DNA from 3 places in the Bacillus sp. Pc3 genome. Region 3 is predicted to be linked to each of the others. Evidence: a T-box and tRNA genes for the amino acid it is inferred to sense, from the RefSeq annotation. Region 3 holds a T-box; the other regions hold tRNA genes.

Region 1 (3,247 bases), 1.4 Mb from region 3:
CTGACGGAGCAACGCCGCGTGAGTGATGAAGGTTTTCGGATCGTAAAGCTCTGTTGTTAGGGAAGAACAAGTGCCGTTCAAATAGGGCGGCACCTTGACGGTACCTAACCAGAAAGCCACGGCTAACTACGTGCCAGCAGCCGCGGTAATACGTAGGTGGCAAGCGTTGTCCGGAATTATTGGGCGTAAAGGGCTCGCAGGCGGTTTCTTAAGTCTGATGTGAAAGCCCCCGGCTCAACCGGGGAGGGTCATTGGAAACTGGGGAACTTGAGTGCAGAAGAGGAGAGTGGAATTCCACGTGTAGCGGTGAAATGCGTAGAGATGTGGAGGAACACCAGTGGCGAAGGCGACTCTCTGGTCTGTAACTGACGCTGAGGAGCGAAAGCGTGGGGAGCGAACAGGATTAGATACCCTGGTAGTCCACGCCGTAAACGATGAGTGCTAAGTGTTAGGGGGTTTCCGCCCCTTAGTGCTGCAGCTAACGCATTAAGCACTCCGCCTGGGGAGTACGGTCGCAAGACTGAAACTCAAAGGAATTGACGGGGGCCCGCACAAGCGGTGGAGCATGTGGTTTAATTCGAAGCAACGCGAAGAACCTTACCAGGTCTTGACATCCTCTGACAATCCTAGAGATAGGACGTCCCCTTCGGGGGCAGAGTGACAGGTGGTGCATGGTTGTCGTCAGCTCGTGTCGTGAGATGTTGGGTTAAGTCCCGCAACGAGCGCAACCCTTGATCTTAGTTGCCAGCATTCAGTTGGGCACTCTAAGGTGACTGCCGGTGACAAACCGGAGGAAGGTGGGGATGACGTCAAATCATCATGCCCCTTATGACCTGGGCTACACACGTGCTACAATGGACAGAACAAAGGGCAGCGAAACCGCGAGGTTAAGCCAATCCCACAAATCTGTTCTCAGTTCGGATCGCAGTCTGCAACTCGACTGCGTGAAGCTGGAATCGCTAGTAATCGCGGATCAGCATGCCGCGGTGAATACGTTCCCGGGCCTTGTACACACCGCCCGTCACACCACGAGAGTTTGTAACACCCGAAGTCGGTGAGGTAACCTTTATGGAGCCAGCCGCCGAAGGTGGGACAGATGATTGGGGTGAAGTCGTAACAAGGTAGCCGTATCGGAAGGTGCGGCTGGATCACCTCCTTTCTAAGGATTTTAACGGAATATAAGACCTTGGGTCTTATAAACAGAACGTTCCCTGTCTTGTTTAGTTTTGAAGGAACTTTGATTCTTTCATATGGTAGATGGGCCTGTAGCTCAGCTGGTTAGAGCGCACGCCTGATAAGCGTGAGGTCGGTGGTTCGAGTCCACTCAGGCCCACCATCTTTACCCAATACGGGGCCTTAGCTCAGCTGGGAGAGCATCTGCCTTACAAGCAGAGGGTCGGCGGTTCGAGCCCGTCATCCTCCACCATATTTGCCGGCCTAGCTCAATTGGTAGAGCAACTGACTTGTAATCAGTAGGTTGGGGGTTCAAGTCCTCTGGCCGGCACCATTTTTGGACAAGATAATAACATAAGTCTTTTAAAAAGAGCCATTAGCTCAGTTGGTAGAGCATCTGACTTTTAATCAGAGGGTCGAAGGTTCGAGTCCTTCATGGCTCACCATGTTACGCGGGTGTGGCGGAATTGGCAGACGCGCTAGACTTAGGATCTAGTGTCTTATGACGTGGGGGTTCAAGTCCCTTCACCCGCATTATACAGGATAGTTATCCTGTATGCGGAAGTAGTTCAGTGGTAGAACACCACCTTGCCAAGGTGGGGGTCGCGGGTTCGAATCCCGTCTTCCGCTCCAACTATACCATCCGCGCCGGGGTGGTGGAATTGGCAGACACACAGGACTTAAAATCCTGCGGTAGGTGACTACCGTGCCGGTTCAAGTCCGGCCCTCGGCATTCATTGTTATGCGCCCGTAGCTCAATTGGATAGAGCGTTTGACTACGGATCAAAAGGTTAGGGGTTCGACTCCTCTCGGGCGCGCCATAATATTTTTAAAAATCGGGAAGTAGCTCAGCTTGGTAGAGCACATGGTTTGGGACCATGGGGTCGCAGGTTCGAATCCTGTCTTCCCGACCACTTCGGGGCCTTAGCTCAGCTGGGAGAGCGCCTGCTTTGCACGCAGGAGGTCAGCGGTTCGATCCCGCTAGGCTCCACCATTTATAAAAAATATGTTGACTTTAAAAGAAACTTATTATATACTTAAAAAGTTGCTTGAGAAAGTGAACAAAATGATCTTTGAAAACTAAACAAGACAAAACGTACCTGTTAATTCAAAGTTTTAAATAAATCGCACAGCGATGTGCGTAGTCAGTCAAACTACTTTATCGGAGAGTTTGATCCTGGCTCAGGACGAACGCTGGCGGCGTGCCTAATACATGCAAGTCGAGCGGACAGATGGGAGCTTGCTCCCTGATGTTAGCGGCGGACGGGTGAGTAACACGTGGGTAACCTGCCTGTAAGACTGGGATAACTCCGGGAAACCGGGGCTAATACCGGATGGTTGTTTGAACCGCATGGTTCAGACATAAAAGGTGGCTTCGGCTACCACTTACAGATGGACCCGCGGCGCATTAGCTAGTTGGTGAGGTAACGGCTCACCAAGGCGACGATGCGTAGCCGACCTGAGAGGGTGATCGGCCACACTGGGACTGAGACACGGCCCAGACTCCTACGGGAGGCAGCAGTAGGGAATCTTCCGCAATGGACGAAAGTCTGACGGAGCAACGCCGCGTGAGTGATGAAGGTTTTCGGATCGTAAAGCTCTGTTGTTAGGGAAGAACAAGTGCCGTTCAAATAGGGCGGCACCTTGACGGTACCTAACCAGAAAGCCACGGCTAACTACGTGCCAGCAGCCGCGGTAATACGTAGGTGGCAAGCGTTGTCCGGAATTATTGGGCGTAAAGGGCTCGCAGGCGGTTTCTTAAGTCTGATGTGAAAGCCCCCGGCTCAACCGGGGAGGGTCATTGGAAACTGGGGAACTTGAGTGCAGAAGAGGAGAGTGGAATTCCACGTGTAGCGGTGAAATGCGTAGAGATGTGGAGGAACACCAGTGGCGAAGGCGACTCTCTGGTCTGTAACTGACGCTGAGGAGCGAAAGCGTGGGGAGCGAACAGGATTAGATACCCTGGTAGTCCACGCCGTAAACGATGAGTGCTAAGTGTTAGGGGGTTTCCGCCCCTTAGTGCTGCAGCTAACGCATTAAGCACTCCGCCTGGGGAGTACGGTCGCAAGACTGA
Region 2 (3,247 bases), 1.4 Mb from region 3:
TAGTGATCCGGTGGTTCCGCATGGAAGGGCCATCGCTCAACGGATAAAAGCTACCCCGGGGATAACAGGCTTATCTCCCCCAAGAGTCCACATCGACGGGGAGGTTTGGCACCTCGATGTCGGCTCATCGCATCCTGGGGCTGTAGTCGGTCCCAAGGGTTGGGCTGTTCGCCCATTAAAGCGGTACGCGAGCTGGGTTCAGAACGTCGTGAGACAGTTCGGTCCCTATCCGTCGCGGGCGCAGGAAATTTGAGAGGAGCTGTCCTTAGTACGAGAGGACCGGGATGGACGCACCGCTGGTGTACCAGTTGTTCTGCCAAGGGCATCGCTGGGTAGCTATGTGCGGACGGGATAAGTGCTGAAAGCATCTAAGCATGAAGCCCCCCTCAAGATGAGATTTCCCATTCCGCAAGGAAGTAAGATCCCTGAAAGATGATCAGGTTGATAGGTCTGAGGTGGAAGTGTGGCGACACATGGAGCTGACAGATACTAATCGATCGAGGACTTAACCAATTTGAATGTATGCTTACTGTTATCTAGTTTTGAGAGAACACTCTCAATGGTTTGGTGGCGATAGCGAAGAGGTCACACCCGTTCCCATGCCGAACACGGAAGTTAAGCTCTTCAGCGCCGATGGTAGTCGGGGGTTTCCCCCTGTGAGAGTAGGACGCCGCCAAGCTATTACACGTAAGTGTAATATATGGAGGATTAGCTCAGCTGGGAGAGCATCTGCCTTACAAGCAGAGGGTCGGCGGTTCGAGCCCGTCATCCTCCACCATTCCTATCATACATAAGTTGGCGTATTAAGCCGGTGTAGCTCAATTGGTAGAGCAACTGACTTGTAATCAGTAGGTTGGGGGTTCAAGTCCTCTTGCCGGCACCACCTTTATATGTTATACTATATAAGTCTCTTGTAATAAGAGCCATTAGCTCAGTTGGTAGAGCATCTGACTTTTAATCAGAGGGTCGAAGGTTCGAGTCCTTCATGGCTCACCATGTTTTTCTTGCGGATGTGGCGGAATTGGCAGACGCGCTAGAATCAGGCTCTAGTGTCTTTACAGACGTGGGGGTTCAAGTCCCTTCATCCGCATTGCCAAACGCGGAAGTAGTTCAGTGGTAGAACATCACCTTGCCAAGGTGGGGGTCGCGGGTTCGAATCCCGTCTTCCGCTCCAACTATACTATATCATCCATGCCGGGGTGGTGGAATTGGCAGACACACAGGACTTAAAATCCTGCGGTAGGTGACTACCGTGCCGGTTCAAGTCCGGCCCTCGGCACTTATTGTTGCGCCCGTAGCTCAATTGGATAGAGCGTTTGACTACGGATCAAAAGGTTAGGGGTTCGACTCCTCTCGGGCGCGCCATACATACTTTTGAAAAACGGGAAGTAGCTCAGCTTGGTAGAGCACATGGTTTGGGACCATGGGGTCGCAGGTTCGAATCCTGTCTTCCCGACCATTTTGGGGCCTTAGCTCAGCTGGGAGAGCGCCTGCTTTGCACGCAGGAGGTCAGCGGTTCGATCCCGCTAGGCTCCACTTGATTTTAATTGTTTTTGGCGGTGTAGCTCAGCTGGCTAGAGCGTACGGTTCATACCCGTGAGGTCGGGGGTTCGATCCCCTCCGCCGCTACCATTGGACCTTTAGCTCAGTTGGTTAGAGCAGACGGCTCATAACCGTCCGGTCGTAGGTTCGAGTCCTACAAGGTCCACCACTTATACGGAGGAATACCCAAGTCTGGCTGAAGGGATCGGTCTTGAAAACCGACAGGGGTGTCAAAGCCCGCGGGGGTTCGAATCCCTCTTCCTCCGCCATATCTAATTTAATTATCATCGCGGGGTGGAGCAGTTCGGTAGCTCGTCGGGCTCATAACCCGAAGGTCGCAGGTTCAAATCCTGCCCCCGCAACCAAAAAAATGGTCCGGTAGTTCAGTTGGTTAGAATGCCTGCCTGTCACGCAGGAGGTCGCGGGTTCGAGTCCCGTCCGGACCGCCATTTATAAAAAGGCTCGGTAGCTCAGTTGGTAGAGCAACGGACTGAAAATCCGTGTGTCGGCGGTTCGATTCCGTCCCGAGCCACCATTTAATTTAATATTGTTTTGGCGGTTGTGGCGAAGTGGTTAACGCACCAGATTGTGGCTCTGGCACTCGTGGGTTCGATTCCCATCAATCGCCCCAAACAACATGCGGGTGTAGTTTAGTGGTAAAACCTCAGCCTTCCAAGCTGATGTCGTGGGTTCGATTCCCATCACCCGCTCCATTTTTATATTGTCATGGGCCTGTAGCTCAGCTGGTTAGAGCGCACGCCTGATAAGCGTGAGGTCGGTGGTTCGAGTCCACTCAGGCCCACCATGATGATTTTTCCACAGTAGCTCAGTGGTAGAGCTATCGGCTGTTAACCGATCGGTCGCAGGTTCGAATCCTGCCTGTGGAGCCATACGGAGAAGTACTCAAGTGGCTGAAGAGGCGCCCCTGCTAAGGGTGTAGGTCGTGTAAGCGGCGCGAGGGTTCAAATCCCTCCTTCTCCGCCATAAGGCCCGTTGGTCAAGCGGTTAAGACACCGCCCTTTCACGGCGGTAACACGGGTTCGAATCCCGTACGGGTCATTAAAAAAACCTTGCATACTATGCAAGGTTTTTTATTATGCGTTCATAGTGTAAATGGTAAAAGACAAGTATGTGGCAAAAGCGCTCCATAATAAATAAGGAACCAGAAGCCAGGCTGAAGCTTTACTGTATTTACCGGCAATGAGCAACAGAATGAGTGTTGTCACAGCCACAAGCAGGCAATCGATAGATGCAGCAAGCAAATTTTTCTGTGTGAATTGAAAATAGCTGAATCCTTGATTCACGATATAATTGATGAGAAGCATCACCCAAAAAGCTTTGGATTCTTTACATGAAAACTTTGCGTATATCAAGGCTGCTGAGAGCGAAATAAGCGCAAACAAAACCGCCCATATGATGCCGATCACTGATCCGCTCGGCGTCCAGTCAGGTTTTTGCAGCGCGTCATACCATTCCCGGTCGATGGGAAAGAGAACCCCCGCTAAAGAAAACAAGACATATGTAATGATAAATACAATAATCGCACCGATATACTTCTTTTTCATTTGTTCCCTCCGTCATTCAATGTCAATACGTTAGTTCCCTTTTTTGGAAAGATTAAACCTTTTAAAAGGTTTATGCATCATTAAGTGTATGAGTTTTCAGTGTGAAAATGCATCAAACCATTTATTTGTATTCAAAAACC
Region 3 (3,247 bases):
GCTCACCCCATTCAGGAACCCATTTGGTTTCTTTAATGGCATCCAGCAGGTCTGATCTGAAATCTTTAATAGACGCAAACCATTGCGCTGTCGCTCTGAAAATGGTTGGTTTTTTTGTTCTCCAATCATGCGGATAAGAGTGAGTAATGAATTCAAGCTTCACAAGTGCGCCTTTTTCATCGAGCTGCTGTGTGATCGCTTTGTTTGCATCATCATAGAACATGCCTTCAAACCCAGGAGCTTCGCTTGTCATTACACCTTTTTCATCGACCGGGCAAAGCACATCTAAACCGTATTTTTGGCCAATGATAAAGTCATCTTCCCCATGTCCTGGCGCTGTATGAACACAGCCTGTTCCGGCATCAGTTGTTACGTGTTCACCAAGCATAACGAGAGAGTCTCTGCCATATAGCGGGTGTTCAGCGATAATGTTCTCAAGGTCTTTTCCTTTGACCGTTCTTGTCACTTCATACTGATCAAATCCGCATGCTGATGCAACACTTTCGACTAAGGCACTTGCTACGACAAAGCGGTCTTCACCTACTGCAATCACGCTGTACTCAAGATCAGGGTGCACTGAGATTCCGAGGTTCGCCGGAATTGTCCAAGGCGTTGTTGTCCAAATGATGATGCGCTCGCCGTTTTCAAGAACGCCTTTTCCGTCTTTTACACCAAAAGCGACGTAAATAGATGCTGAACGTTTGTCTTGATATTCGATCTCGGCTTCAGCCAGAGCAGACTCACTTGAAGGTGACCAGTTAACCGGTTTAAGGCCTTTGTAAATGTAGCCTCGTTTTGCCATTTCACCAAATACGCGGATTTGCTGCGCTTCGTATTCCGGTTTTAATGTCACGTATGGGTTTTCCCAGTCACCGCGGACACCAAGACGTTTGAATTGCTCACGCTGTCCCTCGATTTGCTTCCAAGCGTACTCTTCACATAGTTTGCGGAATTCCGCTACTGACATTTCTTTGCGGTTGACCTTTTTGTTTTTCGTCAGCGCCGTTTCAATCGGCAGTCCGTGCGTATCCCAGCCCGGCACGTACGGTGCGTTGTAGCCGCTCATTGACTTATAGCGGACGATGAAGTCTTTCAGGATTTTGTTCAGGGCATGGCCCATGTGGATGTCTCCGTTTGCATAAGGAGGTCCGTCATGCAATACGAATTTCGGGCGGTCTTTCGTCCGTTCTTGAACAAGACGGTAAATGTCCTGCTCCTCCCAGTCTTTTTGCATGTCCGGCTCACGATTCGGCAGATTTCCGCGCATCGGAAAATCTGTTTTTGGCATTAACAGCGTATCTTTGTAATCCATTTTCATTCCTCCACAACATTTTTCAGAAAATAAAAAAAAGCCCTCTCATCCCATAAGGGACGAGAAAGCTTATCTCGCGGTACCACCCTTTTAGAAAAAGCAAGCATACACTTTTTCCTCTTGAGCATCGTAACGTGATGAGCGTCCTAACCTACTGTGAGTTCAGCAAGGAAACTAAAGGGCTGATCTACATGATTCCGGCCATCCCGGACTCTCACCATCTCCGGGTCGCTATGAAGGCCTGAAGGAAACATGACTGTCCCTTTCAACCGTTTTTTCATCTGAATTTATGAACGTATTATATTCGACAAGCTAAGAAAATGTCAAGATAATCAGAGAATTTATTCCTTTTCCTCAAATACAGCGTCGACTTCATACTCAAGGAGATGATCCCAATCGTCATTTTTCAGAAGATCAAGCTGAGCTTCAATCAGCATTTGGAAACGTGTTCTGAAGACTTTAGACTGTTTTTTCAGCTCTTCAATTTCCATTGCGATTTTTCTTGATTTGGAAAGCGACTCATTGATGATGCGATCGGCATTTTTTTCTGCTTCACGGACGATCAGCTTCGCTTCCTTCTGCGAGTTGCGCTTTACGTCTTCTGCGGCTTCCTGGGCTACGAGAATTGATTTATTCAGCGTTTCTTCGATATTGGCAAAGTGGCCGATTTTTTCGTCCAGCTCGTTCACTTTCGCCTCAAGCTCCGTTTTTTTACGGAGTGCGATTTCGTAATCTTTTCTGACCTGCATTAAAAATTCATTTACTTCATCTTCATCATATCCGCGAAAACCTTTTGTAAACGTTTTGTTATGGATATCATTCGGCGTTAATGGCATATTGCCACCTCCATTTTTACATTTCAGTACGGTTATCTAGTTCACATTATAAAACAAATACGGCACAGATGGAGAAAAAAACTGAAAAAACGACTCATTTTTGCCGTTCAAATGTAACTTTCCATTTGTCTTTTTTCGTTTTTCCGTCAACTTTTGCCAAACTGCATCGTCCGAAGCCGCGAATCGAAAGCATGTCCCCTTCAGCAACCTGATAAGACGGATCTTCAATGGCTTTCCAATTCACCTTAACGAGCCCGTTTTTCACAAGCGCCTGCGCTTTCTGACGGGATTGCCTGCTCATTGAAGCGCAGACGGCGTCGAGACGCAATGAAGAAACCGTGTCATCCCTTATTTCGACATCTGAAGCGGGAATGTGAAGAGCGGAAAGCTCGATTTTCTCAAGCTTTACCGGCGCTTTGCCCGCCTTGGTCAGCTGAGTGCTGACAAAATCGGCGATTTCACCGGAGACGATCAGCTGCACGGCTTCCTCTGAGAAAATCAGATCGCCGTATTTCTGCCGCTTTAAGCCGATCCCCATTAATGATCCGAGAAGAGAGCGGTGGTCAATGCTGACGAATTTTTCAGCGTATTGAACGTCAAAAGCCCGAAGCTCAAAATCATCCTGTTCAGGTTCCATATATTCAGGGTATAAAATCGCGCGTTTGCGCTCAGCTCTGTCATATCCTCCGAAAAACGCAAGACCGCAGGCGTCGCCGATAACGGCTTTTACAATGACCTGTTCTCTGGGATCTAAGAAATCAGTCAGCTTCATCCGATACTGGTCCAGGACAATCTGTTTCCATTCAAGCACCTGATCAATAAAAGGCCGCTCGTCTTGTCTGAAGTGCTGGTAAATATCGCTCATGTTCTTTCCTTTCTATGTAAAGAGGCTTGGCTGGTGCCAAGCCCGTATCAAACTGTCGCATTCAAGTATACATTGCGATCATGCGGTATAGGCCCCAAAGTCCCGTCGTGGCAAACCGAAGCACGATAATCGCTACAATCGGGGATATATCCAGCATGGCAATGGGCGGAATGATCCTTCTGAACGGCTCTAAATACGGTTCGCAAATCGCTGCGAGAAACCGTCCGACCGCCG

What was found. A T-box is a leader RNA that pairs with one kind of tRNA and senses whether it is charged. The one in region 3 lies ahead of ileS (isoleucine--tRNA ligase), so its partner is inferred to be a tRNA-Ile.
Region 1: it has a tRNA-Ile gene. The T-box ahead of ileS (isoleucine--tRNA ligase) is inferred to sense a tRNA for this amino acid. The anticodon was not compared.
Region 2: it has a tRNA-Ile gene. The T-box ahead of ileS (isoleucine--tRNA ligase) is inferred to sense a tRNA for this amino acid. The anticodon was not compared.

Annotation. Positions count from the first base shown of each region.
Region 1 covers NZ_CP010406.1:1,960,453-1,963,699, reverse strand. Annotated here, with positions in the region: rRNA gene SB24_RS09270 (16S ribosomal RNA) at 1-1,159, shown strand, start outside; tRNA gene SB24_RS09265 (tRNA-Ile) at 1,260-1,336, shown strand; tRNA gene SB24_RS09260 (tRNA-Val) at 1,351-1,426, shown strand; tRNA gene SB24_RS09255 (tRNA-Thr) at 1,432-1,507, shown strand; tRNA gene SB24_RS09250 (tRNA-Lys) at 1,544-1,619, shown strand; tRNA gene SB24_RS09245 (tRNA-Leu) at 1,626-1,707, shown strand; tRNA gene SB24_RS09240 (tRNA-Gly) at 1,732-1,806, shown strand; tRNA gene SB24_RS09235 (tRNA-Leu) at 1,821-1,906, shown strand; tRNA gene SB24_RS09230 (tRNA-Arg) at 1,918-1,994, shown strand; tRNA gene SB24_RS09225 (tRNA-Pro) at 2,011-2,087, shown strand; tRNA gene SB24_RS09220 (tRNA-Ala) at 2,092-2,167, shown strand; rRNA gene SB24_RS09215 (16S ribosomal RNA) at 2,333-3,247, shown strand, end outside.
Region 2 covers NZ_CP010406.1:3,080,001-3,083,247, forward strand. Annotated here, with positions in the region: rRNA gene SB24_RS14710 (23S ribosomal RNA) at 1-513, shown strand, start outside; rRNA gene rrf (5S ribosomal RNA) at 564-679, shown strand; tRNA gene SB24_RS14720 (tRNA-Val) at 703-778, shown strand; tRNA gene SB24_RS14725 (tRNA-Thr) at 808-883, shown strand; tRNA gene SB24_RS14730 (tRNA-Lys) at 921-996, shown strand; tRNA gene SB24_RS14735 (tRNA-Leu) at 1,007-1,090, shown strand; tRNA gene SB24_RS14740 (tRNA-Gly) at 1,100-1,174, shown strand; tRNA gene SB24_RS14745 (tRNA-Leu) at 1,194-1,279, shown strand; tRNA gene SB24_RS14750 (tRNA-Arg) at 1,289-1,365, shown strand; tRNA gene SB24_RS14755 (tRNA-Pro) at 1,383-1,459, shown strand; tRNA gene SB24_RS14760 (tRNA-Ala) at 1,464-1,536, shown strand; tRNA gene SB24_RS14765 (tRNA-Met) at 1,556-1,632, shown strand; tRNA gene SB24_RS14770 (tRNA-Ile) at 1,635-1,711, shown strand; tRNA gene SB24_RS14775 (tRNA-Ser) at 1,719-1,811, shown strand; tRNA gene SB24_RS14780 (tRNA-Met) at 1,831-1,907, shown strand; tRNA gene SB24_RS14785 (tRNA-Asp) at 1,915-1,991, shown strand; tRNA gene SB24_RS14790 (tRNA-Phe) at 2,002-2,077, shown strand; tRNA gene SB24_RS14795 (tRNA-His) at 2,098-2,173, shown strand; tRNA gene SB24_RS14800 (tRNA-Gly) at 2,182-2,255, shown strand; tRNA gene SB24_RS14805 (tRNA-Ile) at 2,271-2,347, shown strand; tRNA gene SB24_RS14810 (tRNA-Asn) at 2,358-2,432, shown strand; tRNA gene SB24_RS14815 (tRNA-Ser) at 2,436-2,526, shown strand; tRNA gene SB24_RS14820 (tRNA-Glu) at 2,530-2,601, shown strand; gene SB24_RS14825 (TspO/MBR family protein) at 2,637-3,107, opposite strand.
Region 3 covers NZ_CP010406.1:527,989-531,235, forward strand. Annotated here, with positions in the region: gene ileS (isoleucine--tRNA ligase) at 1-1,312, opposite strand, end outside; T-box leader at 1,365-1,591, opposite strand; gene divIVA (septum site-determining protein DivIVA) at 1,654-2,148, opposite strand; gene SB24_RS02085 (YlmH family RNA-binding protein) at 2,243-3,013, opposite strand; gene SB24_RS02090 (YggT family protein) at 3,075-3,247, opposite strand, start outside.